Linked DNA regions of Massilia sp. METH4. The protein of the gene in region 3 interacts with the protein of the main gene of each other region in a pairwise test. Links are inferred from orthologs where the notes say so. Each region holds a gene or a part of one and is shown on either strand. Other genes may lie near its edges. The genes, in order: lysA, secB and V6Z91_RS22645.

Evidence for each region.
Region 1: the proteins of V6Z91_RS22645 (region 3) and lysA interact in binary tests that used the Escherichia coli proteins (3 or more experiments, as listed by UniProt). The link is inferred for Massilia sp. METH4 from one-to-one orthologs.
Region 2: the proteins of V6Z91_RS22645 (region 3) and secB interact in binary tests that used the Escherichia coli proteins (3 or more experiments, as listed by UniProt). The link is inferred for Massilia sp. METH4 from one-to-one orthologs.

Annotation. Positions count from the first base shown.
Region 1 is NZ_CP146614.1:2,260,263-2,270,913, reverse strand. Bases 3,852-6,708 are described here. They hold lysA (diaminopimelate decarboxylase), read left to right. Parts: upstream 3,852-4,563; coding sequence 4,564-5,853; downstream 5,854-6,708. Other genes in these bases: msrP (protein-methionine-sulfoxide reductase catalytic subunit MsrP), read right to left, coding at 6,550-6,708; V6Z91_RS10170 (protein-methionine-sulfoxide reductase heme-binding subunit MsrQ), read right to left, coding at 5,927-6,559; V6Z91_RS10180 (lipoprotein), read left to right, coding at 4,374-4,559; cyaY (iron donor protein CyaY), read right to left, coding at 3,993-4,334; V6Z91_RS10190 (SulP family inorganic anion transporter), read left to right, coding at 3,852-3,954. Outside these bases: V6Z91_RS10195 (penicillin-binding protein 1A), read left to right, coding at 28-2,361; more of V6Z91_RS10190, read left to right, coding at 2,449-3,851; more of msrP, read right to left, coding at 6,709-7,527; c-type cytochrome biogenesis protein CcsB, read right to left, coding at 7,609-8,772; V6Z91_RS10155 (cytochrome c biogenesis protein ResB), read right to left, coding at 8,802-10,651. UniProt on the Escherichia coli protein: Specifically catalyzes the decarboxylation of meso-diaminopimelate (meso-DAP) to L-lysine. Is not active against the DD- or LL-isomers of diaminopimelate.
Region 2 is NZ_CP146614.1:2,091,666-2,097,434, reverse strand. What follows is about bases 3,000-5,769. They hold secB (protein-export chaperone SecB), read left to right. Parts: upstream 3,000-4,031; coding sequence 4,032-4,508; downstream 4,509-5,769. Other genes in these bases: V6Z91_RS09365 (NAD(P)H-dependent glycerol-3-phosphate dehydrogenase), read left to right, coding at 5,116-5,769; V6Z91_RS09370 (SH3 domain-containing protein), read left to right, coding at 4,612-5,055; grxC (glutaredoxin 3), read left to right, coding at 3,604-3,864; V6Z91_RS09385 (rhodanese-like domain-containing protein), read left to right, coding at 3,187-3,588; gpmA (2,3-diphosphoglycerate-dependent phosphoglycerate mutase), read right to left, coding at 3,000-3,084. Outside these bases: V6Z91_RS09400 (S41 family peptidase), read right to left, coding at 1-687; V6Z91_RS09395 (peptidoglycan DD-metalloendopeptidase family protein), read right to left, coding at 796-2,289; more of gpmA, read right to left, coding at 2,338-2,999. UniProt on the Escherichia coli protein: One of the proteins required for the normal export of some preproteins out of the cell cytoplasm. It is a molecular chaperone that binds to a subset of precursor proteins, maintaining them in a translocation-competent state.
Region 3 is NZ_CP146614.1:5,158,195-5,168,975, forward strand. What follows is about bases 4,007-6,993. They hold V6Z91_RS22645 (response regulator transcription factor), read right to left. Parts: upstream 5,852-6,993; coding sequence 5,162-5,851; downstream 4,007-5,161. Other genes in these bases: V6Z91_RS22640 (ATP-binding protein), read right to left, coding at 4,007-5,160; V6Z91_RS22650 (Spy/CpxP family protein refolding chaperone), read left to right, coding at 6,023-6,589; V6Z91_RS22655 (intradiol ring-cleavage dioxygenase), read left to right, coding at 6,645-6,993. Outside these bases: V6Z91_RS22615 (LysR family transcriptional regulator), read left to right, coding at 1-486; V6Z91_RS22620 (hypothetical protein), read right to left, coding at 653-1,099; V6Z91_RS22625 (hypothetical protein), read right to left, coding at 1,072-1,641; V6Z91_RS22630 (alpha/beta hydrolase), read left to right, coding at 1,857-2,687; dcd (dCTP deaminase), read left to right, coding at 2,783-3,349; more of V6Z91_RS22640, read right to left, coding at 3,649-4,006; more of V6Z91_RS22655, read left to right, coding at 6,994-7,532; V6Z91_RS22660 (hypothetical protein), read left to right, coding at 7,698-8,249; V6Z91_RS22665 (hypothetical protein), read left to right, coding at 8,305-9,054; V6Z91_RS22670 (hypothetical protein), read left to right, coding at 9,060-10,385; V6Z91_RS22675 (hypothetical protein), read left to right, coding at 10,403-10,781. UniProt on the Escherichia coli protein: Response regulator member of the two-component regulatory system CpxA/CpxR which responds to envelope stress response by activating expression of downstream genes including cpxP, degP, dsbA and ppiA.

The DNA.
Region 1 (10,651 bases), 2.9 Mb from region 3 along the record:
GCACGAAATTTCAAAGGTTTACCCCGCATGACTCCTCCGAACAACGCTTCCGGCAAGGCGAAATCGAAGTCTCCCAAGAATCTGCTGCTGATGGCACTCGGCTCCCTGGTCGGGCTGGTGCTGGTCGCGGTACTGCTCGTCGTATTCGGGCTGGCGCTGGCTTATCCAAGCCTGCCGTCGCTCGATACGCTTACCGATTACCGGCCCAAGATGCCGCTGCGGATCTATTCGGCCGACAATGTGCTGATCGGCGAATTCGGCGAGGAACGCCGCAACCTGGTGCGCTTCAAGGACATTCCGGACGTGATGAAGAAAGCCGTGCTCGCGATCGAGGACGACCGCTTCTACGAGCACGGCGGCGTGGACTACTGGGGCATCCTGCGCGCGGCCGTGCACAACGCCACGGGCGGTGCGCGCCAGGGCGCTTCGACGATCACCCAGCAGGTGGCGCGCAACTTCTTCCTCTCTTCCGAGCAGACCTTGAAGCGCAAGGCTTACGAGGCGCTGCTGGCCTGGAAGATCGAGCAGAACCTCACGAAGGACCAGATCCTCGAGGTCTACATGAACCAGATCTACCTGGGCCAGCGTGCCTACGGCTTCGCCTCGGCCGCCCAGATCTATTTCGGCAAGGACCTGCGCAATATTTCGATCGCCGAGGCGGCGATGCTGGCGGGCCTGCCGAAGGCGCCGTCGGCCTATAACCCCGTCGTGAACCCGAAGCGCGCGCGCACGCGCCAGCAATACATCCTGCAGCGGATGGCGCAGCTGGGCTACATCACGCCGGCGCAATTCGAAGAGGCGAAAAACGAGCAGCTGAAGGTGAAGACCGACAGCAGCGAGTTCGGCGTGCATGCCGAATACGTGGCCGAGATGGCGCGCCAGCTGGTCTACGAGCAGTTCAAGGAAGACACTTACACGCGCGGCCTGAACGTGTTCACCACGATCACCAAGGCCGACCAGGATGCCGCCTATCTCGCGCTGCGCCGCGGCGTGATGGACTACGAGCGCCGCCACCCCTACCGCGGTCCGGAAGCCTACGTGGACCTGCCGAAGAACCGCGCCGAGGCGGACGAAGTGATCGAGACCGAGCTGGCCGAGCACCCGGACAGCGACGATATCGTGGCCGCCATGGTGTTGTCGGCATCGCCGACGAAGGTGGTGGCGGTGACCGCCTCCGGCGAGGAGATCACGATCACCGGCGCAGGGCTGGCGATGGGCAAGGCCTGGCTGTCGGAAAAGGCCGCGCCGAACAAGCGCATCCGCCGCGGCGCCGTGATCCGCGTGATGCAGGAAGAGAAGGATTGGCAGATCACCCAGATGCCGGAAATCGAATCGGCCTTCATCGCCGCCAGCACGGAAGACGGTGCGATCAAGGCAATGGTGGGCGGCTTCGACTATAACCGCAACAAGTTCAACCACGTGACGCAGGCCTGGCGCCAGCCGGGTTCCTCGTTCAAGCCGTTCATCTACTCGGCCTCGCTGGAGCGCGGCCTGAGCCCCGCGACGATCATCAACGACGCGCCGATCTCGTTCGACGCCGGCCAGACGGGCGGCCAGGCGTGGGAGCCGAAGAACTACGACGGCCGCTACGAAGGCCCGATGACGATGCGCCGCGGCCTGACGAAGTCGAAGAACATGGTGTCGATTCGCATCCTGCACAAGATCGGCGCGAAATATGGCCAGGAATTCACCACGCGCTTCGGCTTCGAGGCGGACAAGAACCCGCCCTACCTGACGCTGGCGCTGGGCGCCGGCGCCGTGACGCCGCTGCAGATGGCCGGCGCCTACGCCGTGTTCGCGAATGGCGGCTACAAGGTCACGCCTTACCTGATATCGAAGGTCACCGACGCGAACGGCCGCATCCTGTCGCAGGCGGCGCCGGACCGCGCCGGCGTGGAGGGCAACCGCGTGATCGACGAGCGCAACGCCTTCCTGATGGATTCCATGCTGCGCGACGTGGCCCGCTACGGCACCGCGGCCAAGGCCCAGCAGATGCTGAAGCGCCCGGACCTGGCTGGCAAGACGGGTACCACGAACGACTCGATCGATGCCTGGTTCGCCGGCTACCAGTCGAAGCTGGTGGGCATCGCCTGGATCGGCTACGACCAGCCGAAGAACCTGGGCAACCGGGAAACCGGCGGCGGCCTGGCGCTGCCGATCTGGATCGGCTACATGCAGAAGGCGCTGAAGACGATCCCTGTCGAGGAGCGGCCGGTACCGGAGGGCATCGTGATGGCAAATGGCGATTATTACTATGCGGAGAACCCGCCCGGCGTGGGCGTGGAAAGCCTGGAAGGCCAGGCGCGCGGCACGCCGGAAGAAGAAAAGGCGCGCGACGCCGTCAAGAACGAGCTGTTCTAAACAGTACCGCAGCACCGGGGACGCCGTCCCGGCCGGGAGAAACATCTCCCGGGCCGGGCCGGCGTCCCTGATTTTATGAGCACTCCCATGTCTGGATTAAAAAACGCGCAGCTGCGCACCGATGTCCTGTCCGGCATCACCGTTTCCCTCGCGCTCGTGCCGGAGGCGATCGCGTTCGCGCTGCTGGCCCACGTCAGCCCGCTGACGGGCCTGTATGCCGCGTTCATCGTCTGCCTCGTCACCTCGGCCCTGGGCGGCCGGCCCGGCATGATCTGCGGCGCGGCAGGCGCGCTGGCGGTGGTGATGACGAGCCTCGTCGTCACGCACGGGCCCGAATACCTGTTTGCCGCAGTAGTGCTGATGGGCGTGTTCCAGCTGCTGTTCGCCGCCCTTCGGCTGGGCAAGTTCATCCGCATGGTGCCGCACCCGGTGATGCTCGGCTTCGTCAACGGCCTGGCGATCGTCGTCTTCATCGCCCAGTTCGGCCACTTCAAGATGAACGGGCAATGGCTGCACGGCGAGGCGCTGTGGACGATGCTGGCGCTCGTCGTCCTGACGATGGCGGTCATCTACCTGCTGCCGCGGCTGACGAAGGCGGTGCCGGCGTCGCTGGCGGCGATCCTGATCGTCTCGGGTCTGGTGGCGGCCCTCGGCATCGACACGAAGACGGTCGGCGACATGGGTTCGATCGCCGGCGGCCTGCCCGCGTTCCACGTACCGGAGGTGCCGCTGACGCTGGAAACGCTGCGCATCGTGCTGCCGTATTCGCTGATCCTGGCCGCCATCGGCCTGATCGAAACGCTGCTGACCTTGAACCTGATCGACGCCATCACCGACACGCGCGGCAGGCCGAACCGCGAAAGCCTGGCGCAGGGACTGGCCAATGTCATCAGCGGCCTGTTCGCTTCGATGGGAGGCTGCGCGCTGGTGGGCCAGAGCATGATCAACATCAACAACGGCGCAAGGCACCGCATTTCCGGCATCACGGCGGCCGTGTTCCTGCTGGGCTTCATCGTGCTGCTGTCGCGCTGGATCGAAATGATTCCGCTGGCCGCGCTGGTGGGGCTGATGTTCGTCGTGTGCGAAAAGACCTTCGCCTGGGGGAGCCTGCAAGCTTTGAGGAAAATCCCGCGGCAGGATGCCGTGATCGTGGTGGGCGTCACCGCGATCACCGTGCTGACGGACCTCGCCGTCGCCGTGCTGGCAGGCGTGGTGTTTGCCGCCCTCGTCTTCGCTTGGCAGCACGCCAAGGAAATCCGCGCCGAGGTGTCGATGGACGCGCGCGGCGGGAAGGTCTATACGCTGAAGGGCTCGCTGTTCTTCGCCTCCGTGGCGAATTTCACCGCGCTGTTCGACCCGAAGAACGATCCGGAACACGTGGTGATCGAATTCCGCGATGCCCGGGTCGTGGACCACTCGGCCGTGGAAGCCATCGACGCCCTCGCCGCGCGCTACCAGCAGGTGGGCAAGACGCTGCACCTGCGGCATTTATCGCCGGATTGCCTGGAAATCCTCACCAATGCCAAGGGCATGGTCGAGGTGGACGCCTTCGAGGACCCGCACTACCGCATCGCCGATGATCGGCTGGCGTGACCGATGAAAGACCGGAGCCTGTCACCGGTTTTTGTGCATCAGGGGTTCTCGCTGACAATTACCGGCGAGCCGCCCGACTGTTCGGTGGCGATCTGCGACAGGGCGTCGAACAGCTCGGTGCCGTCGCGGGTGTCGACCCAGCGGTCGCCGACGCGGCGGTAGTGGAAGCCGCCGGAGCGCGCGGCGACCCATAGTTCCTGCATCGCGGCCTGGCTGTTGACGATGACCTTGGAACCGTTGTGCAGGAATTCGATCTCCAGCACGTTGCCGCTGCGGCTGCATTCGACGTCGAGCCGGTTGTCGTCGTTCAGGCGGTCCAGCGCGGCTTCGATCGCGTTCAGCGTGCTGTCGGCCAGGTCCAGGAATTCGGTTTCGGTCATGCTACACTCCAAGGTTTCGGTAATAACGAGATTCTAATCGTGAAGTCCACTCCAGCGCGTGTCCTTGTTTCCATGCTGATTGCCGTGCTGCTGTCCGCGTGCGGCCAGACCGGTGCCCTGTACATGCCCGAGCGCCCGGTCAAGAAGGACACGACCGCCGGCAAGCCCGGCGTGGCGCCGCCTTCCGCCCCGGTTCCTTCGACTCCTCCCGCATCACAACAGTAAACCAATGTCCCATTTCGACTATCAGAACGGCGTGCTGCATGCCGAGGGCGTCGCGCTGCCCGCCATCGCCGAACAGTTCGGCACCCCGACCTACGTCTACTCCAAGGCCCAGCTGCTGGAAAACTTCGATGCGTATGCGAACGCGTGCGCCGGGCGCGACGCGCTCGTGTGCTATGCGATGAAGGCCAACTCGAACCTGGCGATCCTCGACCTGCTGGCCCGCCGCGGGGCCGGCTTCGACATCGTGTCCGGCGGGGAACTGCTGCGCGTGATCGCCGCTGGCGGCGATCCGCGCAAGGTGATCTTCTCGGGCGTGGGCAAGAGCGTGGAAGAGATGCGCCTGGCGCTCGGGCACGACATCCTGTGCTTCAACGTCGAATCGATCCCCGAACTGCACCGCCTGAACGAGGTGGCGGGGGCGATGGGCAAGAAGGCGCGCGTTTCGCTGCGCGTGAATCCGAACGTCGATCCGAAGACCCACCCGTACATCGCCACCGGCCTGAAGGCCAGCAAGTTCGGCGTGGCCTTCGACGACGCGCTGGCCACCTACCGCACCGCCGCCCAGCTGCCGAACCTGGAACCGGTGGGCATCGATTGCCATATCGGCTCGCAGCTGCTGGACGATACCCCGCTGCTGGAAGCGCTGGACCGCCTGATCGAATTGATCGACATGCTGGCGGCCGAGGGCATCCACCTGCACCACCTCGATATCGGCGGCGGCCTGGGCATCGACTATGGCGTGGCCGGTGAAGACCAGCCCGCCCCGGCCGGCGACTACGTGAACCGCGTGTTCCAGCGCGTGCAGGCATGGCGCGCCGAGAAGCACGGCGGCAAGACGATCAAGGTGATCTTCGAGCCGGGCCGTTCGATCGTCGGCAACACGGGCGTGCTGCTGACCAAGGTGGAGTTCATCAAGCACGGCGAGGAAAAGAACTTCTGTATCGTCGACGCGGCGATGAACGACATGGCCCGCCCCGCCCTGTACCAGGCGTGGATGGACATGCAGCCGGTGGTGAAACGCGAAGCACAGGAAAACGCCGCCGGCGCCGTGTTCGACGTGGTCGGCCCGATCTGCGAATCCGGCGACTGGCTGGCGCGCGAGCGCGAGCTGCCGGTCGAAGCCGGCGACCTGCTGGTGATGAAGACGGCCGGCGCCTACGGCATGACGATGGCTTCCAACTACAACACCCGCGGCCGCGCCGCCGAGGTGATCGTCGATGGCGGCCAGGTGCACCTGGTACGCCGGCGCGAGAAGGCGGAGGAGTTGTTTGCGCTGGAGAGCGTGATCCGCTGATTTGGTCGGGGAAAACCGGTGTCGTACACCTTCCCCGGATGAGGCCCCGGGAAAGGTGTACGACACCAAGACCTCAGGCGCTGGCGCGAGCCGGCGCTTTGCTTTTCTGCCGCGCCCACCACACCCGCATCAGCAGCAGCACGGCCACGATGGCCGTGAACAGCATCGGCTGCGCCAGGTCGTTCTTGCCGGCCTTCATCCACCAGTAGTGCAGCACGCCCAGCGGCACGATCGCGTAGATCAGCCGGTGCAGCCACAGCCAGTTCTTGCCGCCCAGCCGCTTCACCATCGCGTTGGTGCTCGTCGCCGCCAGCGGAACCAGCAGCACGAAGGCGATGAAGCCGACCAGGATGAACGGGCGCTTCGCCACGTCCTTCAGCATGGCGGCCACGTCGAAGAAATGGTCGAACCACAGGAAGGTGGTGAAGTGCAGCAGCCCGTAGAAGAAGGCGTACAAGCCCAGCATGCGCCGCAGCTTCAGCAGCCAGTTCCACGACGACAGCCGGCGCAGCGGCGTGACGGCCAGGGTGATGCACAGAAAGTACAAGGTCCAGTCGCCCGTCGAGTGCGTGATGTATTGCAGCGGCTCGACCAGCGCGTCGGTGAACACGAGGTACACGAGACGGGCGAGCGGCACCAGCGCCAGCACGTGCACCAGCGCCTTGATCGCCGTGACCTGCCGGGCGGAAGGGTGGCTCAGTACCATTTTTTCAAGTCCATGCCGGTGTACAGCGACGCCACGTCGCTGTACCCGTTGAACATCAGCGTCTTGCGCTTGCGGGACAGGAAGGAATCCTCGCCGATGCGCCGCTCGGAAGCCTGCGACCAGCGCGGGTGGTCCACGTCGGGATTCACGTTCGAATAGAAGCCGTACTCGGAGGGCGCGGACCTGTTCCATGCGGTGCGCGGCATGTCGCGCGTGAAGCGGATCTTCACGATCGACTTGGCCGACTTGAAGCCGTACTTCCACGGCACCACGATGCGCACCGGCGCGCCGTTCTGGTTCGGCAGCACGTCGCCATACATGCCCAGCGTGAGCAGCGTGAGCGGGTGGTTCGCCTCGTCGAGGCGCAAGCCCTCCACATAGGGCCAGTCCAGCACCCGGCTGCGCACGCCGGGCATCTGCTGCCGGTCGGCCAGCGTGGTGAACTCCACGAACTTGGCGTTGCCCGTCGGCTCCACGCGCTTGATGATTTCCGAGAACGAATAACCGACCCATGGGATCACCATCGACCATCCTTCCACGCAGCGCAGCCGGTACACGCGCTCTTCCAGCGGCGCCAGCTTCAGCAGGGAGTCGATGTCGAGCGTCATCGGCTTTTTCACCTCGCCCTCGATCGCCACCGTCCACGGCCGGGTGCGCAGGGTATGGGCATTCTCGGCCGGGTCGCTCTTGTCGGTGCCGAATTCGTAGAAATTGTTGTAGCTGATCGCGTCCTTGCGGGGTGTCTGCTTGTCCAGCGCCGACCAGGCGGGATTGAGCTTCGCGGCCAGCTTCTGGCCCGCGCCCTGCGCGAAGGCCTCGCGCGACAGCATCTCCATCAGCGCGCCGCTGGCGATCGTGCCGGCGGCCACCTGCCGGATGAAGCTGCGCCGCGCTTCGAACACGTGGCGCGGCGTGATTTCGAAGGAAAACGGCAGATCGATGCCGTTGGGGGAACGCTTGATCAACATGACGGCTCCGGGTGGGTAACGTGATACGAACCTTACACCAATCCCGGAACCCATTCGTTTAGGACAGAATTAAGTCCGTCCTCAAAGATTGCCGTAGGAGTGCAGCCCCGACAGGAACATGTTCACGCCCAGGAAGGCGAACGTGGTGACCAGCAGGCCGACCAGTGCCCACCAGGCGGCCACGCGGCCGCGCAGGCCGGACATCAGGCGCATGTGCAGCCAGGCCGCATAGTTCAGCCACACGATCAGCGCCCAGGTCTCCTTCGGGTCCCACGACCAGTAGCCGCCCCACGCCTCGGCCGCCCACAGTGCGCCCAGGATCGTGGCGATCGTGAAGAAGGCGAAGCCGGCCGAGATCGACTTGTACATGACATCGTCCAGCAATTCCAGCGACGGCAGGCGGTCGACCAGGTAGCCGTGCGACTTCAGCAGGTAGGCCGTGGCGACCATGGCCGCCAGCGCGAACGTGCCATAGCCGATGAAGTTGGCCGGCACGTGGATCTTCATCCACCAGCTTTGCAGGGCCGGCACCAGCGGCTGGATCTCGTGCGCCTCGCGCGACACCGTGTACCACAGCAGGAAGCCGACGGCGGCCGAGATGATGAGCATCACGAACGGGCCCAGCTGGCGCGTCGCGTAGCGCGCCTCGTAGTACAGGTGGAACATCGCCGTGATCAGGCAGAACAGGATGAACACTTCGTACAGGTTCGAGATGGGGATATGACCCACGTCCGGCCCGATCAGGTAGGACTCGTACCAGCGCACCATCATCGCGACCCAGCCCAGCAGCACGCCGCCCCAGCACAGCCGCGCGCCGATCGCGCCGCCGGCCGCCGATTTCGACACCAGGCCGATCCAGTAGAACAGCGTGGACAGCGCGAAGAACACGCTCATCCACAGGATCGCCGACTGGCTCGACAGCATGTAGCGCAGCCAGAAGCGCTTGTCGGCCGATTCCAGGCTGCCGCCGTACATGCTCAAGGCGCCCAGCGACAGCACGGCGACCGCCAGCATCAACGGGCGCAGCGGCTTCCAGTGCCAGCCCAGCGCCGCGAAGGTGGGCACGGACAGCAGCAGGATCGCTTTCTCGTACACGTCCATGTAGGCGCCGTAGCGGTTCAGCGCGAACAGCGCGCCTGCCAGCAGCGCCAGCCCGTACAGCCAGTCGAAGGCCGACAGCCGGCGGAAGTAGCCCGGCGCGGCCGTGTAGGGTTGTTTGTAGGGTTGCTGTTGGCTGATATCCATGATTGTCTCTCCTGCTTGTTTCCCGCAGCTTACGCCGTTTGCGGCAGTTTTTCCTTCAGTTCGTCGAATTCCCGGTCGAAGTCGAGCGTGCGGCGCTGCGTGCTCATCGCCATCAGTGCATGCGTGGCGCCCTCCTCCGCCTTCACCCACACCCACAGCCGCCGCTCACGGATGTAGAACATGGCGAACACGCCCAGCACCAGCAGCAGGCAGCCGAGGTAGACGACCGACTTGCCCGGCGAACGGGTAATCTGAAATACCGAAGCCTTCACCTGCTCGAACTCGTCCAGTTGCAGGTACACAGGCGCGCCGTAGAAGAAGCTGTCGGACAGGGCATTCATGGCCAGTTGCAGCCAGCGGGCATGCGGTTCGTCCGGCACGATGGCGGCCATGCCGTCGCGCTCGCGCGCCACGTTCCACAGCTCCCACAGCGAGCCGTTGAGGATCTTCATGAAGATGTCGGCCGCCTTTTCCTGCTCGGCCTGCGGCACCTTTTCCAGGAAGCGGCTGACCGACATGTAGCCGCCCGCTTCCTTGTCGCCGGCGAAGATCTCCAGGCTCTTCAAGGCGGACAGGGCGAGCTGCGACTGCACGGTGTCGTTGCGGCCGCTGGCGGGCGACATGCGCGCGGCATAGGCGTTCGCGGCGCGCTCGCGCAGCGCCGGGTCGTGCAGGGCGGCGCGCAGGCGCATCCAGTCGCGCACGCTGTGCTCGTCGTCGGCCGGAATGCGCAGGTAGCTGAACTGGTCGGCCGGGCTGGCCCGCACGCCGGAGAGGAACATCGGCACGCCCTCCAGCGTGACCGGCTGCATGTAGTTCTGGAATTCGCGCGCCTGGCCCGTCTTGTCGCGGATCTTGTACTGCACGCTGGGGCCCACGTTCTTCAAGTCCTTGTTGTTGGCGTTCTTGGCGGCCGAACCCAGGTGCTTGTCCAGGCCCTGCGCGAAGGCGCTGGACAGTTTCTCGCCCTGCTTCACGGCCCGCACATCCTGGTTTGCCGTGTTTTCGACGTTGAACGGACGGAAGTCGGTCCATTCGATCGTGTTGGCATCGTCCAGCTTCGTGGCCGTGCCGACGGTACCGTCGAACGCCAGCTTGCCGTGTTGCGTGCCCTGCATGGGGAAGCCCGTGAGTTTGAGCTTGCTGCCGCCATCCTCGAAGCTGGCCTGGTAGACGGCCAGGCCCTTCCAGATGAAGGGCTTGTTCACTTCGATCGTGGCATCCTTCGTTTCGCCGGTGGCGTTGTCGCGCACCTGCACGTCGCTGGCGAACAGCTTGGGCATGCCGGTGCTGTAGAAATCGATATGGAATTTCTTCAGCTGGATCGTGAACGGCAGGTCCTGGATCAGCACCCCGTCGGGCCGCGACAGCACGGCGGTGCTGCTGGCCTGCCCTTCCGGGATCACGGTATTGCCGCGGAACGTGGGGTTCGACGTGCCGAGGCGGTGCCGCTCGGGAATGGCGGCGATCAGGCCGTCGCCGGTGAACGGCGTCTTGCCCAGTGCCCATTGCTGCACGCGGATCGGAATATCCGAATCGAGCAGGCCGCCCACGCAGATGATGACGATGGCGCTGTGCGCGAAAATGTAGCCGAACTTGTTGGCCGCGCCCCGCTTGGCCGCCACCAGCAGGCCATTCTCCTTTTGCACCACCTTGGCCTGGTAGCCGGCATGCACGAGGCGCTGCGCCAGCTGCCCGGCCAGCGCATCGGCCCCCAGCGGCGACTGCCACTCGGCCTTGTGGTGGAAGTTGCGCAGCGATTGCTCGCGCACGTTCTCGCGCCAGCTGCGCATGTCCTTCACCATCTTCGGCGCATTGCGCACGATGCACAGCGAGGTGGACACCACGAGGATGCCCATCATGACCAGGAACCACCAGG
Region 2 (5,769 bases), 3.1 Mb from region 3 along the record:
CACGTCCGGCGTCTTCTCGTAGATGGCGGTCAGCTTCTTGACCATCTCCTCGACGGTCGGCTCCTGGAACTGCGAGATGCGCAGCCACACATAGCCCGGTTCCACCACTTTCGCCTTCACGCTCTGCACGCGGATTTCCTCGCGCACGATGGGCACGATCAGCGGCTTGTCCTCGCCCTTGCGGGAAATCGTCAGCACGACCTTGGTGCGCGGCTCGCCACGCATTTTCTTGATCGATTCTTCCAGCGACAGGCCTTTCAGCGGCACGTTGTCGATCCGGGTGATCAGGTCGCCCGAGCGGATGCCGGCCTTGAATGCGGGCGTATCCTCGATCGGCGAGACCACCTTTACATAGCCATCCTCGGTGGAGACCTCGATGCCGATACCGACGAACTTGCCCTGCACGGATTCGCGCATTTCGCGGAAGGCCTTCTCGTCCAGGTACACCGAATGCGGGTCGAGCGAGGACACCATGCCGGCAATGGCTTCCTGCAGCAGCTTCTTGTCGTCCACGTTCTCGACATAGTCGCTCTTGATCAGGCCGAACACGTCCGACAGCTGGCGCAATTCCTCCAGCGGCAGCGGTGCATCGATCCGCTGCGCCAGCGCCGAAAAGTTCATCGAGGCGGCCATGCCGGCCACCATGCCCAGGCCGATCAGGCCGATACTCTTGAGTTTGTTACCCATTGATGTTCCACTGAGGTACTACAGAGGAGCGCATGGCAGCGCCTGGTGTCGGACACCTTTTCCGGACGATCCTTCCGGAAAAGGTGCCCGACACCGGTTTTCCTGGACTCAGAACTTCACCCACCCGGCCGGATCGAACGCCCGGCCCTGATGACGCAGCTCGAAGTATAAACCCGATTCCTCGTTGCCACCGCTGTTGCCGGCCGCCGCGATCACGTCGCCGGCCTTCACCACGTCCCCCACGCGCTTGAGCAGCGACTGGTTGTTGCCATAGATGCTCATGTACTGGCCGCCATGGTCGACGATGATCAGGTTACCGAAGCCGCGCAGCCAGTCGGCGAACACCACGCGGCCCTGAGCCACGCTGCGGATCTCGGTGCCTTCGCTGGCCAGGATGAACATGCCTTTCCAGCCCGGGCCATCGCCGCGCTTGGTGCCGAAGCGTGCCGCGACCCGTCCGGAGACCGGGGCACGCATCTGCCCTTTCAGGCTGGCGAAGGCGCCGGCCGGCGCCGCCGGCGCCAGCGCCACGTCGGACGGCCGGGCCGCGCCTTCGTCGCGCGGTTCCGGTTTCGCCGGCTCACGCTGCGCGATCCGAGTGTCTTGCTTCGACTCTTGCTTCGATTCCTGCTTCGGCTCCAGCTTCGGTTCGGGCCTGGTCTCGGGCTTTTGCGCGATCTTCGGCTCGGCCTTCTGCGCCTTGTCGTGCGCCTTGTCGTGCGCCTTGCTCTCGCGCGCCAGCCGCTCGCGTTCGGCCTTGGCCTTCGCCGCGGCCAGTGCCCGCGCTTCCGCCTCGGCCTTCGCTTTCGCCGCGCGCTCGGCCGCCAGGCGTTCCTGCCTTGCCTTTTCGGCGGCGGCGGCGCGGGCCTGCTCCTCGATCAGCTTGTTCAGCCGGTTCACCAGCGCCCCCATGCGCTGCTCGTCGCGCTCGATGCGGCCCGCTTCCTTGCGCTGCGTATCGAGTTTTTGCGACAGGTTCGCCACCAGCGCGGCGTGTTTGGCCTTCTGCTGTTCCAGCACCGCTTTCTGCTGGCGCTCTTCCTCGGCGATCTCCACCAGCTCGTCGCGGGCATTCTGTGCTTCAGCCTGGTTCGTTTCCACGGCCGCAAGGTTGGTGCGCAGCGCTTCGATCAGCTGCGCCTGTTTCTGCGATACATAGGACATCAATTGCAGGTCGCGATTGATGCGGTTCGGGTTGTCGCCGGAGAGCAGCAGCTTGATGCGGTCCTCGTTGCCGGCCACGTACTGCTCGCGCAGCAGTTTCGCCAACTGCGCCTTCTGGGCGGCGATGGTAGCGGCCAGCCGCTCGCGTTCGGCGGACAGCGCGGCGATCTTTTCATTCGTTGTCGCGGTCTCGGCAGCCAGCTCGCGCAACTGGCGGTTGGCGTTCGAGATCGCTTCTTCGGACTCGGCCAGCGTGTCGGCCGCATCCTCGCGCGCACTCTCGGTCTGGCCGATGTCGCGCTTCAGGGCATTGAGTTTCTGTTGCAGCGCGATGCGTTCCGCCTCGGCGGCGGCCTTCTGCTTGCTGCGGTTGGTTTGTTTGGCGGCGGCGAGGGCATCGCCCCCGCCGAAAGCCAGCGCCGCGGCAATGCCGAGCATGGAAAGCCAGGCGCCGGCGCGCCGCGAACGGTTCACTGACATCGAGCGTTACTTGGCCTTGCCCTGGTTGGCCACGGCTGCCTGCGCGGCGGCGATCGCATCCGCGTCGCCCAGGTAATAGTGACGGATCGGCTTCAGGTCTTCGTCCAGCTCATACACGAGCGGCTGGCCGTTCGGAATGTTCAGGCCGACGATTTCCTCGTCGCTGATATTGTCCAGCATCTTGATCAGCGCGCGCAGGCTGTTGCCGTGGGCAGAGATCAGGATCTGCTTGCCGGCCTTGATCTGCGGCGCGATTTCCTCGTTCCATGCCGGCAGCACGCGGGCCACGGTGTCCTTCAGGCATTCGGTCAGCGGAATCTGTTCCTTCGGCAGGCCGGCGTAGCGCGGGTCATTGAACGACGCGCGGTCATCGCCTTCTTCCAACGCGGGCGGCGGCGTGTCGTAGCTGCGGCGCCAGACCAGCACTTGCGCGTCGCCGAACTTGGCGGCCGTCTCGGCCTTGTCCAGGCCCTGCAGGGCGCCGTAGTGACGCTCGTTCAGGCGCCAGTCGTTCTTGACGGGCAGGTACATCAGGTCCATTTCATCGAGCGTCAGCCACAGCGTGCGGATCGCGCGCTTGAGCACCGAGGTGTAGCACAGGTCGAACGTGTAGCCTTCCTTTTTCAGCACTTCGCCGGCGGCCTTGGCTTCCTTCACGCCTTTCTCGGTCAGGTCGACGTCGGTCCAGCCGGTGAAGCGATTCTCGAGATTCCACGTGGACTCACCATGACGCATGAAAACAATTTTGTACATAGGGCAATCTTTTTTAGAGGTAGGATGGAAAATCTTCAGCCGGAGCCGTTGTTCGTCTTCTATTTTATAATGCGCGGATTGACTTCAACCAATGGAAGCTAAGTGAAATTCATCATCGACCATATTTTTCTCGTCGGCATCGCGGTGCTGTCGGGCGGTGCATTGCTGTGGCCGGCGCTTGCGCAGCGGGGTAAAAAGGCATCCCCGCAGCAGGTCACGCTGTTGATAAACCGAGCCAAAGCCACCATTGTGGACGTACGCGACGCTGCCGCTTTCGGTGAAGGCCACCTGCCGGATGCGAAGAATATCCCGCTGGCCGAGTTGGCCAAGCGCAGCGGCGAGCTGGAAAAATTCAAGAACCGGACGGCCATCGTCGTCTGCCAAAAAGGGACGCGCGCCTACGGCGCCGCGAAGATTCTGGAAAAGGCGGGGTTTGCCGATGTGGTCGTCCTGGACGGCGGCATCGAAGCGTGGAAAGCCCAGGGGCTGCCGATCACCAAATAAAGGAAGGATACTGCCATGACCGCTCAAGTAACGATGTACACCACCGCCGTGTGCCCATATTGCATTCGTGCCGAACGGCTGTTGGAAAGCAAGGGCATCAAGAACATCGACAAGATCCGCGTCGACCTCGACCCGGCCCAGCGCCAGGTGATGATGCAGAAGACCGGCCGCCGCACCGTGCCGCAGATCTACGTGGGCGATACCCACGTGGGCGGCTTCGATGACCTGTACGCGCTGGACCAGGCCGGCCGCCTCGATCCGCTGCTGAACGGCTGAGATTTTCGTCGCCGATTTCCGGCGGTTAATATAATTACAACGCGGGGCAAAAAAAGGCTGGCAGGCATATTTGTTTTGCTACAATTGCCCACGCGTTTGATCCAGGCCCGCACGACAGGCCGGGGCGGACGACGATAATCATCTGTCCAATTCATTGAAAGCGTTCCATGTCTGACGAAAACCTGCAACCCGTATTCCAAATCCAACGCGTCTACCTGAAAGACATGTCGCTGGAACAGCCGAATTCCCCGGCGATCTTCCTGGAACAGCAAGCCCCGTCGATCGAAGTGGCCCTGGACGTGGGCGCCGTGCCCCTGCAGGAAGGCATCTTCGAATCCACGGTGACGATCACCGTGACCGCCAAGGTGGGCGACAAGGTGGCGTTCCTGGTGGAAGGCAAGCAGGCAGGCATTTTCGAAGCGCGCAATATCCCGGCCGAACAGCTGGACCCGCTGCTGGGCATCGGTTGCCCGAACATCGTGTACCCGTACCTGCGTGCCAACATCGCCGACCTGATCACCCGCGCGGGCTTCCCGCCGGTGCACCTGGCCGAGATCAACTTCGAAGTGTTCTACCAGCAGCGCCTGCAGGCACTGGCCGAACAGCAGGCCAAGACCGCCGAAGGCACCAACACCGTTCAGTAATTCCGCAGAACCGCCAGTGGCCGGGTCCTTCCCTGCCGCCGGCTTCTCCCCATATCAAAGGCCCGTCGTGGCCTTTGATCATTTTGGACGAAAGTTTTTTGCAATGAGTATTACCCGCTTGATAATGGGCGCCGCGTTGTCCCTGGCGTGCGCCGCCGGCTGGGCTGCCGATTTCAAGACGGTTGGCGCGGCGCCTGCCGTGCTGTACGACGCTCCCTCCACGAAGGGCGTCAAGCTGTTCGTCGTGCCGCGCGGCGCGCCGCTGGAAGTCGTGCTGACCTATGGCGACTGGGTCAAGGTGCGCGACGTTTCCGGCGACCTGGCCTGGACACCGGCGCGCGGGCTGTCCAGCCGCCGCAATGTCATCGTGCGCGTGCATAACGCGAAGGTTCGCGCGGCCGAGGACGAGGCATCCACCGTGGTCTTCACGGCCGACAAGGGCGTGCTGCTGGAGCTGGGCGAACCCGGCACCAACGGCTGGATCAAGGTGCGGCACCGCGACGGCCTGGCCGGCTATGTGCGCAGCGGCGACATTTGGGGTTTTTGATACCGCACTGGCGGTGATGTGATTTTTGGATATCGCAGCAGCGATATCGGGGTTTCCAATATGCAAGAGAATCAACCGATACGGCGCCGTATCACCGTCCTGGGCGCCGGCGCCTGGGGCACCGCCGTCGCCATCGCGGTGGCCGCGCGCCATGACGTCATGCTGTGGGGGCGTAATGCGGCTGCCATGGCGGACATTGCCGCCGCGCGCGACAACACCCATTACCTGCCGGGGTTTCCCTTCCCCCCCGGTTTGCGCGTTACCGCCGATTTCGACGCGGCCGTGGCCCACACGCAGCGCGATGCCGACGGGCACGACGGCCTGCTGATCGCGGCCACGCCGGTGGCCGGCCTGCGGCCGTTGCTGCACAGCCTGAAAGGCCGGCCGATTCCGAACCTCGTCTGGCTGTGCAAGGGTTTCGAGTACGAGACGGGCTTGCTGCCGCACCAGATCTTCAGCGAAGTGCTGGGCGAGGGCATCGCCGGCGGCGCGCTGTCCGGTCCGTCGTTCGCGCAGGAAGTGGCGCGCGGCCTGCCATGTGCCCTGACGATTGCTTCGACCTCGAGCGCCCTGCGCGATTGCGTGGTGGCAGCGGTACATGGCGGCACGATGCGCGTGTACTCGAGCGACGACCTGATCGGCGTGGAAGTCGGCGGGGCCGTGAAGAACGTGATGGCGATCGCCACCGGCTGTGCCGACGGCATGGGCCTGGGC
Region 3 (10,781 bases):
GCCGAAGGCCGGCTCGATGCCGTGGTCATCGGCCTGCAAACGCCGAACGACAATGGCAACCTGTTGTCCGTGCCGCTGTTCGAGGACGAGGTGCGGCTGGCCGCCCCGCTGGGCTCGCCGTATGCGGGCATGGCCCGGGTCGACCTGAAGGACCTGCGCAACGAGCAGTTCATCACGCTGGGCAGCGGCTTCGTCACGTCCGACAGTTTCAACCACGCGTTCCGGGAGGCCGGCTTCACGCCGGAAACGACGCTGCAGGTGCCGGACATCTTTTCGCTGATCAATCTCGTCGGCAGCGGCATGGGCTACAGCCTGCTGCCGGCGCGCGTGGCCGAGTACAGTGCCCGCATCGAGCTCATCCCGCTGGCGCAGCCGTATGCGTCGCACCAGGTGATCACCTTGCTGTTGCCGAAGTCGCGCGAGCGGGATCCGAACCTGCTGGCGCTGGCGGCGGAGTCGCGGATGTTCGGGAAGGGCGCGGCCTGACACGGCGAATGGTGGAGTTCGTCCTACAGCCCGGGCGACGATGCCGACGTATCGAGTATCCGGTGCCGCCGGTGAATCAACGGTGCTTGCCGTGGCTGGCGCATGCCGCAAGCCGGACGGCGAGGTCGGAAATGCAGGCAGCGCCCTTTTCCATGCTTCCCGCGTCTCAGCTGATGATCAGGTATGCCGTTGGCCCTACTGTCAGGCTCATTTCCTCGCGGGCATAACGCGGATCGTCGAGCTGCCGCCATCGAACACCGGGAGGCAGCGTGTGCCGGGCTGTGACGAAGCGGTCGCGCAGGTTGACGACGATGCTGCCCTCGTCCGGCCAGCCGACGGCGCCGATGCCGGCCAGGCGATTCCCCGCGCGCAGCTCGGCCACCAGGGCTTTTCGCAATGCCGGCGGGAGGCGGCGCGCCAGCTGCAACCAGCCCTCGTCCCCGGCTTCGGCATCACCGGCGATCGCGTCGGCGATCGCCAGCTGTTCTTCAGCGACCCGCGCGCCGCTCCACTGCGCAGGCGGCACGAAATCGTATTGCAGCATGGCGCCGCCGCCATGATCCCTCCAGGCCGATTCGCGCCGCATCACTCTGCGCTGATCGCGATGCGCCATTGGGAAATCGGCATGATGTCGCCGGGCCTGAGCTTGTGCGCGTCGGCCGGCGGCACATAGTACTGCGTACCGCCGCCCGCGCCGAATTGCGGGTTGGCCATGGCGGTGCCGCGCGCCACGCAGACCGGTTCGGTCACGTGGAAGGCCCGCACCGCCTCGCGCAGCTTGCGGGGCCGGCCATCGGCATCCCTGCCGGGATCGGTCGTGACCTGCACGAGGGCATAGTATTCCTGCCAGCTGCCGCCGGTGTCGCGCAGCGTCGCTTCGCTGACGGCGAAGCCCGGCGCGATACCGGGTGTGAGCGAGTAGAGGACCGTGCCTGCGTCGAGGGCCACGTTGGCGTAGCTGTCCCTGCCGACGTAGGGTGGCATGCCCTGGGTTGCCGCTGCCAGGGCGCTCGGATTCTTGCCGAGGCAGGCACCCTGGTCGGCGAGCTCCTCCGGGGCGCCGGCAGGCACGCCCGCGGTGGTGCATGCGGCCAGCAGGGCAGCCAGCGCGCCCAGGCGGAACGCGTTGGCGAGGGATCTGATCGTCGGTGTCATCGTCGGCTCCACGAGAATAGGGGGAGCCGATCTTATTCCGGCCGCGATGCGATGGCTTTCGTCAAATTGTCGTGCAATTGCCTGTATTTGCATCGCCGGCCCGGCCCGGAAGGACAAGCCATGACGGTATGCTAATATACTTGAAATAAGGCAAATCTAAGACTCATCCGCTAGGCTCGCGCCGCCCGAATGTGCGGGTGCCGCCCTGTTGTTTCATGAAACCGATCCTGCATTTTTCCCACGCGAACAGTTACCCAGCCGGCACGTATCGACAGATGTTCGAGCACCTTGCCCACGATTTCGATGTCCAGGCGCTCGACATGCATGCCCACGACCCGCGCTACCTGGTGCGGGACGGCTGGCGCGAGCTGGCGGACGAGCTGATCGCCGAGCTGGTGTCGCGCTACCACGGCGAGCGCGTGATCCTCGTCGGGCATTCGCTGGGTGGGATGCTGAGCCTGATGGCGGCGGCGCGGCGGCCGGAGCTGGTCCGCTGCGTGGTACTGCTCGATTCGCCCGTACTGGCCGGCTGGCGCGCCGTTGCGTGGCGCCTGATCAAGCGCTTCAATGCCGAGGACCGTTATTCGCCGTCGCGCCTGTCGGTACGGCGGCGGATGGTGTGGCCGAGCCAGGCCGACGCGATGCGCCACTTCGCCAGCAAGGAACTGTTCGCGGCCTGGGCGCCGGGCGTGCTGCAGGATTATCTCGATGCCGGGCTGGTACCGCATCCGGACGGGGTGCAGCTGCGCTTCTCGCGCGAGGTCGAAACGGCCGTGTACCGCACCTTGCCGCACCACATCAGCAGGCTGGTGGCGGGCCAGTTTCCCGTGCCGGTCGGCTACCTGGCCGGCCGGATTTCGATGGAGAACCGGCAGGCCGGCCTGACGGCCACCAAGGCGCTGGTAGGGCGCAACTTCCGGCTGATGCCGGGCGGGCACCTGTTCCCGATGGAGTTCCCCTTGCTCACGGCGCAGGCAATCCGCGACATGGTCTGTGACCTCATTGGCACCGAAATGCCGCTGTGCGCCGGGGCGAGGCAGGCGTAAAACATTGCAAAAGCTTTCAGAGGCAGGGTCGATCGCGTAGAATCGCTGCCACGCGGCGGCGCCGCACTCTCCTCCAACAGTTTCAAGCACGAACGATGACGATTAAAAGCGACAAATGGATCCGCAAGATGGCGGAACAACATGGAATGATCGAGCCCTACGAGCCGGGCCAGGTACGGGCAGTGGACGGCCGCAAGGTGATCTCGTTCGGCACGTCGTCGTACGGCTACGATATCCGCTGCGCGGACGAGTTCAAGGTCTTCACCAACATCAACAGCACGATCGTCGATCCGAAGAATTTCGATTCGAATTCCTTCGTGGACGTGAAAAGCGACGTCTGCATCATCCCGCCGAACTCCTTCGCGCTGGCCCGCACCATCGAATACTTCCGCATTCCGCGCAATGTGCTGACGGTCTGCCTGGGCAAGTCCACGTACGCGCGCTGCGGCATCATCGTCAACGTCACGCCGTTCGAACCGGAATGGGAAGGTTACGTGACGCTGGAATTCTCGAACACCACGCCGCTGCCGGCCAAGATCTACGCCGGCGAAGGCTGCGCGCAGGTGCTGTTCTTCGAGAGCGACGAAGTGTGCGAAACCTCGTACAAGGACCGCAACGGCAAGTACCAGGGCCAGCGGGGCGTAACGCTGCCGAAGGCTTGAGCGCCACTGCAGAAGACCGGTGGCTTGGCAGGGGTTTCGCGGAGCATGCTCCGCGCCTGCCAAGCGGTGATGGCATGCATGCCATCACTCCTTCCAGGCACCGAACTTCAGGAAACATTTCCGAAGAACAGGAGCCCGAACGGGCCGATGGCCCTGCGTCGGGGGACACGCGTGCCTGATTGCGTCGCATCCGGCAGCGGCCCTTGAGAAAATGTTGCAAAAAAACCGGTGCCTGTCACCGGTGCTGAGGAAATATTGCAAAAAGACCGGTGCCTGTCACCGGTGTTGTCACCGGTGGGCTAGTCCAGCGGCAGGGCGATTTCGACGTGCAGGCCGCCGCCGTCGCGGTTGACGGCGCCGATGGTGCCGCCGTGCTGCTGCACCACCTGCCGGGCGATCGCGAGGCCCAGGCCGTGCCCCTCCACATCCTTTTCCGTGCCGCTGCTGCGGAAGAACGGTTCGAAGATCGTCTTCAAGTCCTGCGGCGCCACGCCGGGGCCCCGGTCGAGCACGCGCACGCGCAGCATGCGCTCATCGATCACCGATTCCACGTCGATCGTTTCGCCTTCGGGGCTGTGCTTGATCGCGTTGCGGACCACGTTTTCGATCGCGCGCGCCAGCAGGTCCGGCTGTCCAAGCAGCACGACATCGGCCGTGCCGCGGGCGGTGACGGTGCGGCCCTGCGTGGCCGCCTCGAACTGCGCGTCGGCGACGATGGCGTGCAGCAGTTCGGCCACGTCGATCTCTTCGCGCGCGCCGGACAGCGCGCCCGCCTCCAGGCGCGAGAGCGTCAGCAGTTCGTCGACCAGCTTGTCCATCCGCACGCTCTCGCGGTCGATGCGTTCCAGCGAGGCGGCCATGCGGGCCGGGTTCTGGTGCGCCAGGCCGATGGCCGCCTGCAGGCGCGCCAGCGGCGAACGCATTTCATGCGACACGTCGTGCAGCAGGCGGCGCTGGCCATCCATCAGGTTGCGCAGCCGGGCCGTCATGCGGTCGAAGTCGCGGCCCAGGTCCGTGAGCTCGTCGCCGCGGCCCCTGGCGGCATCGGTGAAGCGGGGCGCCAGGTCACCGTGCGAAGCCGCCTCGAATGCCTGGCGCAGTGCGCGGATCGGTCGCGCGAAGTACCAGGCCAGCAGGGCCGCGAACAGGGAGCTGGCCACCAGGGCGGCGGCCAGCGGAATGAAGGGTGTCAGAGGCTGGAAGCGGCCGCGCGGGCCGTCGGGGCCCATCGGCCCAGGGTCCGGGCGGGGCGGCGCCGCGCCTTCGAAGCGCGGCGGTGGAGCGCCGGCCCCTGGGCCGTCCGCGCCGGGTTGCGCCGGTAGCCAATCAACACGTGGCCCGGCGCCCGGCATCGGCATGCCCGCACCGGCCAGCAGCGGGCGCGCGTCCGCCCCGCGCATCGCGGTATCGCGCTCGTGCGGCGGCAGGAACAGCAGGTAGCGCCGGCCGTTGGGCAGGGTGAGCCGGCGCACCACGCGGGTGTCGCCCTTGTCGAGCATGGCGCGGGCGGCGGCCACCTGCTCGGGCTTCACGATGCGGCCCAGCAGTTCGCGGCCCAGGTCGTCCACCGCGAATACGCGGTGGCGGTCCATGTTTTCCAGCAGGCGCGAGAGGGCCGCCGCGCCGCCGAATTCCAATGTGGCGGCGGCCGACTCGATCGCCATCGCGGCGGGCGGGCTGGTGTCGATGACGGGACGGGCTTCCTGTTCCGCGGCACGGTTCTTCAGCCATAGGGCGCCGCCGATGCCCACGGTCGCCGCGATCTGCGCCAGCAGGATCGACAGGAAGAACTTCCAGAACAGGCGGCCCACGTCAATCCTTGATCAGCTGGTAACCCATGCGGTAGACCGTCTGCAGGCAGGAGCGGCCATCGGCCAGCGTGCCCAGCTTGTGCCGCAGGCTCGACAGGTGCACGTCGATATTGCGGTCGAAGCGCGCCATCGGCCGGCCCAGGCCCTGTTCCGACAGCGTGTTCTTGCTGACCGGCTTGCCCGCGTTGCGGGCCAGTACTTCGAGCAGGTTGAACTCCGTGCTCGTCAACTCCACCGTGGCGCCGGCCCAGGTGGCGCGGCGCTGTTCCGGCCACATCGTCAACTGGCCCACCACCAGGGGCGCGGAAGCCAGCTGGTCCATCGGCGTGCCCGCGGTGCGGCGCAGGATGGCGCGGATGCGCGCCGTGAGCTCGCGTGGCGTGCACGGCTTGGTCACGTAATCGTCCGCGCCCAGTTCCAGGCCCACGATGCGGTCGGTATCGTCGCCGCGCGCGGTCAGCATGAGGATCGGCATGCGGCTCGCGGCGCGGATGCGGCGCAGCGTTTCCAGGCCGTTCATGCGGGGCATCATCACGTCGAGGATCGCGATCGCGTGCTGGCCCGTCAGTGCGGCCGCGGTGCCCGCTTCGCCGTCGTGGGCCGTCTTCACTTCGAAACCTTCCTGCTCCAGGTATTCCTGGAACATGCTTATCAATTCGACATCGTCGTCTATCAGCAGGACCTTGCTCATCACTTCTTCTTCGGGCTACAAAGGGAACCATGATAGCAGTCACGCGCGCGGGGATACGGCGCTTTTACCCGGATTTACAGCATCTCCATTTACACCGATTTACATGTGGCTACCGCGCTTTACACGGCGGCGCCACAGAATGGCGGCTCCACTGTCACCGAAGGACCGCTGATGAAAAACACAACACAAAACCTGCAACGACTCCTGCTCGCCGCCGTGCTGGCCCTGCCGCTCGGGGCGATGGCTGACAACCCGCTCGACGAGGCGCCCGGCGAGGGCCCTGGCCAGGGCCCGCGCGGCCACGGCCCGGCCATGCGCGAGGAGGACGGCCCGCGCGGCCCCCGTGGCGAAGGCCCCGGCTTCGGCCACGGCTTCGATGGCGCGCAGCCCTACCTGCGCGGCATCGAGCTGACCGAGGCGCAGCAGGACAAGATCTTCGCCATCGTCCATGGGCAGGTGCCGTACCTGCGCGAGCAGGCCAGGGCGCGCGACAAGGCCGACCGCGCGTTGTTGGCACTGCACGGCGCCGGGAAGTACGACGATGCGGCCGCCGTGAAGCTGGCGCAGGCCGCCGCGCAGGCCGATGCCAACATCACGCTGTCGCACCTGCGCACCGAACAGAAGGTGCTGGCAGTGCTGACGGCCGAGCAGCGCAAGCAGCTCGACGAGCGCGGGAATGGGCGGGCGCCGCGCCCCGGCGTCGACCGCGATGGCGGCCCGGCTCGTCCGGGCCGCTGACGGCGACCTGGCCAGCAGCACCGCGTAATTCCACCCACGATAAAAGGAGCAAGCCATGGCACAACACGGCCACAGCCTGGAGGAAGACCTGCAAACGATGTTGAACGCGACGGCCGGACGGCGCCGGTCGCTGCGCTGGCTGCTCGCCGGCGCGGCCTCGCTGCCCATCATCGGCTGCGGCGGCTCGTCCGACAGCGCAGCCAGCACGACGGACGGTGTGGCAACCGGCACGACCGGCACGACCGGCACCACCACCACGACGGGCAGTACGGGCACCACGACCACCGCCACCGGTAGCTGTTCAGTGATCCCCGAGGAGACGGGCGGCCCGTACCCGGCCGACGGCACCAACAGCAACAGCAGCGGCGTGGTCAACGTGCTCACCCAGACGGGCGTGGTGCGCAGCGACATCCGGAGCAGCTTCGGCACCATGAGCGGCACCGCCGCCGGCGTGCCGCTGACGATCAAGCTGCACATCGTGAACGCCAACAGCAGCTGCGCGGCGGCGGGCGGCTTCGCCGTCTACCTGTGGCACTGCGACCGCGACGGCAATTACTCGCTGTACTCGGGCGGCGTGACGAACCAGAACTACCTGCGCGGCGTGCAGGAAGCCGATGCGAACGGCGACATCACGTTCACCACCATTTTCCCCGGCTGTTATTCGGGCCGCATGCCGCACGTGCACTTCGAGGTCTATTCCAGCCTGGCGAAGGCGTCGAGCGCGTCGAACCGCGTGAAGACGTCGCAGTTCGCGTTCCCCACCGATATCTGCAACGCCGTCTACGCCACCACCGGCTACAGCGCCAGCGTGCGCAACCTCGCACAGATCAGCTTCGCGACCGACAACATCTTCAGTGACGGCTACTCGCTCCAGCTGGCCACGGTGACCGGCAACGCCACCGATGGGTACGTGGCCACGCTGACGGTCGCCGTCGCCGCGTAAATCCCGCCCCGGCGAATTCCGTTTCGCCGTTTTCGCCCCGCCATCCCGGCGGGGCGAATGCCGTTTCGCCGCCACGCGGCATTCCTCCCTCAAAAACCCTGGCATGGCCTTTGCACCTACCCGAGTGCGTGCGGCAGATCGGCCGCACTTCCAACGGAGAGTGCCATGGACCGTTCCACCATCGACCGCCGCCTGCTCGACTTCAAGCCGGAACTGGAATTGCCGGCCGCCTCGGAGGCCGGCAAGCCCTGGCGCGACGAATACGGCGAAATGGACTTCGCCGCGCGCCTGCTGGAAGCGGCTGATGCCGACGAGCTGAAGCCGGTCCTTGCCGACATCGTGGCGGCGGCCGGCGACGGACGCCAGCCGGCGCTGCGCACTCCCATGCTGCGCGTGCTGGAGCACGCGGCGCGCATGGTCTTTCCGATCGACGCCAGCCGGGCACCGGCGGACCTCAAGCGCAAGGCGGCCGCCGTGTTCGGCCTGGAGCTGGAGGGGCTGTCACCGGAGGACAAGGAATTCGAAGTGGCGCGGCGCTTCGTTCGCCTGGCGGCGGACGCCGCCCGGCAGGCCATGAGCCGCGCGGGCGGGCAGCCGGCCGGCGCGGCGGTACAGCGCGCCCTGCGGCAGGCCGCCCGCCGCAATGCGCCGGGCCTGCTGCGGCACGGCGCGGCGCCGGCGCGGGACACATCACGCATACAGGTCATCGATATTTAGGCGGGGCGGTGCGGCCGTTCCAATTTTGGTGTTTGACTATCAACAGGAGCTCATCATGCATGACATCGATCGCACGACCCTGGAATTCGGCCAGGAATTTGGCGGCGGCAGCGGCTATGAAATGGAACAGTACGAATTCGGCCAGGGCGAATGGACGGGCGAGGGCGGCGGCCTGCTGTCCGAGGCGGACGAGATGGAGCTGGCCAACGAGCTGCTCTCCGTCACCAACGAACAGGAGCTGGACCAGTTCCTGGGCAGCTTCCTGAAGAAGGCCGCTTCCGTCGCCGGCAATGTGATCAAGTCGCCCGTCGGGCAGGCCGTGGGCGGCGTGCTGAAGGGCGTGGCCAAGAAGGCGCTGCCGATGGCCGGCGGCGCGATCGGCGGCTACTTCGGCGGCCCGCTGGGCGCCAAGATCGGCAGCGGCCTGGCCTCGGCGGCCGGCAGTGCGCTGGGGCTGGAGGCCGAAGGCGAGCTCTCCGGCGAAGACCGTGAATTCGAAGGCGCCAAGACCTTCGTGAAGATCGCGGCGGATACCGTGAACCGCGCTGCCCAGGCCAGGGGCGGCGACCCGCGCCAGATCGCCCAGCAGGCCGCCACCGCGGCCGCCAAGCAGTTCGCGCCGGGTTTGCTGGGCCAGGGCCAGTCGCGCGCCGGGCAGGGCGCGCTGGCGACGCAGGGTGGCCAGGGCATGCAGGGCGGCCAGATGAGCCAGGGCCAGGGCCGTTCCGGGGCCGCCGGCGGGCGCGGCGCCAGCAGCGGACGGTGGATGCGGCAGGGCCGCAAGATCATCCTGTACGGCGCCTGACGGCCATGGATGCCTATGCGGCCTGGATGCTGGCGCAGGAAGCGCGCTCGCTCCTGAACCGGGTCGACCGCATGCAACCGTTCGTGCTGATCGAACCGATGGTGCCGGCGGCCGCGCTGCCCACCGCGGCGCAGGCGGCGATCGAGCGGCACCTCACGCTGGTGCGCCGCGAACTGCGAACCATGGTGCGCCGCTTCCTCGGCTGGCTGCGCGGGCCGGCGGCGCGACGGGTTACGGTGGCCGACGCGCAACGGCGCTTCACCTTCCTGCGCCTGAAATTCAATGCCGCACTGACGCAGTTCGACCTGTTCATCGACGTCGTCACGCAGCGCAGCGAACACGGCAACGGGGTGTGGCTCGCCGGGCTGGACGCGGTCTCGCGCGACGCGTTGCGGCTGCCGGGCGGCTACTTCGAGGCGCCGCCGCTGGTGTGCTACCTGGACCGCGGCCCGGGCGCGGCGATCCGCCGGGCGCGTACCCGGTTGCCGGGCGGCGGCGAGAACCCGGTCGCGATCATCCGCGTGCCGCGCGAGCGGATGATCGGCAGCAGCATCGCCTCGTCCCTCGTGCACGAGGTGGGACACCAGGGTGCCGCGCTGCTGGATCTGGTGGGATCGCTGCGGCCCGTGCTGCAATCGCTGCAGCACGGCGGCAGTGGACCGCCCGTCGTGTGGCAACTGTGGGAGCGCTGGATTTCCGAGGTGGTGGCCGATTTCTGGTCGCTGGCGCGGGTGGGCGTGGTTGCCACGCTGGGCTTGATCGGCGTCCTGTCGCTGCCGCGCGTGTTCGTATTCAGGTTGAATGCCGACGATCCGCACCCGGTGCCGTGGCTGCGCGTCAAGCTCAGTTGCGCGGTGGGGCGCCTGCTGTATCCGCACCCGCAATGGACCCGCATCGAGCGGCTGTGGGACGGCTTTTACCCGCTCGACGGCCTGGCGCCGCGCGACCGGCTGCTGCTGGAACAGCTGACGGCAAGCCTGCCCTCGATGGCCGGCCTGCTGGCCCACCACCGGCCGCGTGCGCTGCGCGGCGCTTCGCTGGTGGAGGCGATGGACACCGGTGCCCGGCAACCGGCCCGGCTGGCGCGGCTGTACCGATGGTGGCACGCGGCGCCGCAGCGCATGTACGACAGCCCGCCTTCGCTGGTGCTGGCCGTGATCGGCCAGGCGCGCGCGGACGGCTTGCTGGCGCCGGAAGACGAGAGCGTGCTGCTGGCGCGCCTGCTCACGCACTGGGCGATGCGCACGGCGCTGGAGGATGGCCAAGGGCGTGCCCGCACGGTGCGGGGCTCGGCGAGCGGCACCGGCCTGGCACTGACGACAGGTGAATGACCTTTTAGGAGAGCGACATGAGTACGAGAAAAGTGGCGAAGGGCGCCCCTGCCGCGGTGGCCGCCGTGACGGTGGTGACGGTGGTGGAGGGCAGGGGCACGATCGAAGCGAAGGTGACGGACGAGACGACCGGCCGCCCGCTGGTGGGCGCGGCACTGGTGCTGTTCAGGGCCCGCGACCTCGACCCGGGCACATTCCCTGCGTTCCGGGCGAACGAGTGGGAGAACTGGCGGCCGCAGGATCACGACCGGCTGATCGAACGGCCGACCGGGCCGCAGGGCATCGTCAGGTTCGAGGAACTGGAACCGGGTGCGTACTTCGTGCTGTACGACCATGTGACGCCGGCCGACGGAGCGGACGTGTACCGCTTCGAGGGCGGCGTGCTGGGCGCCGACG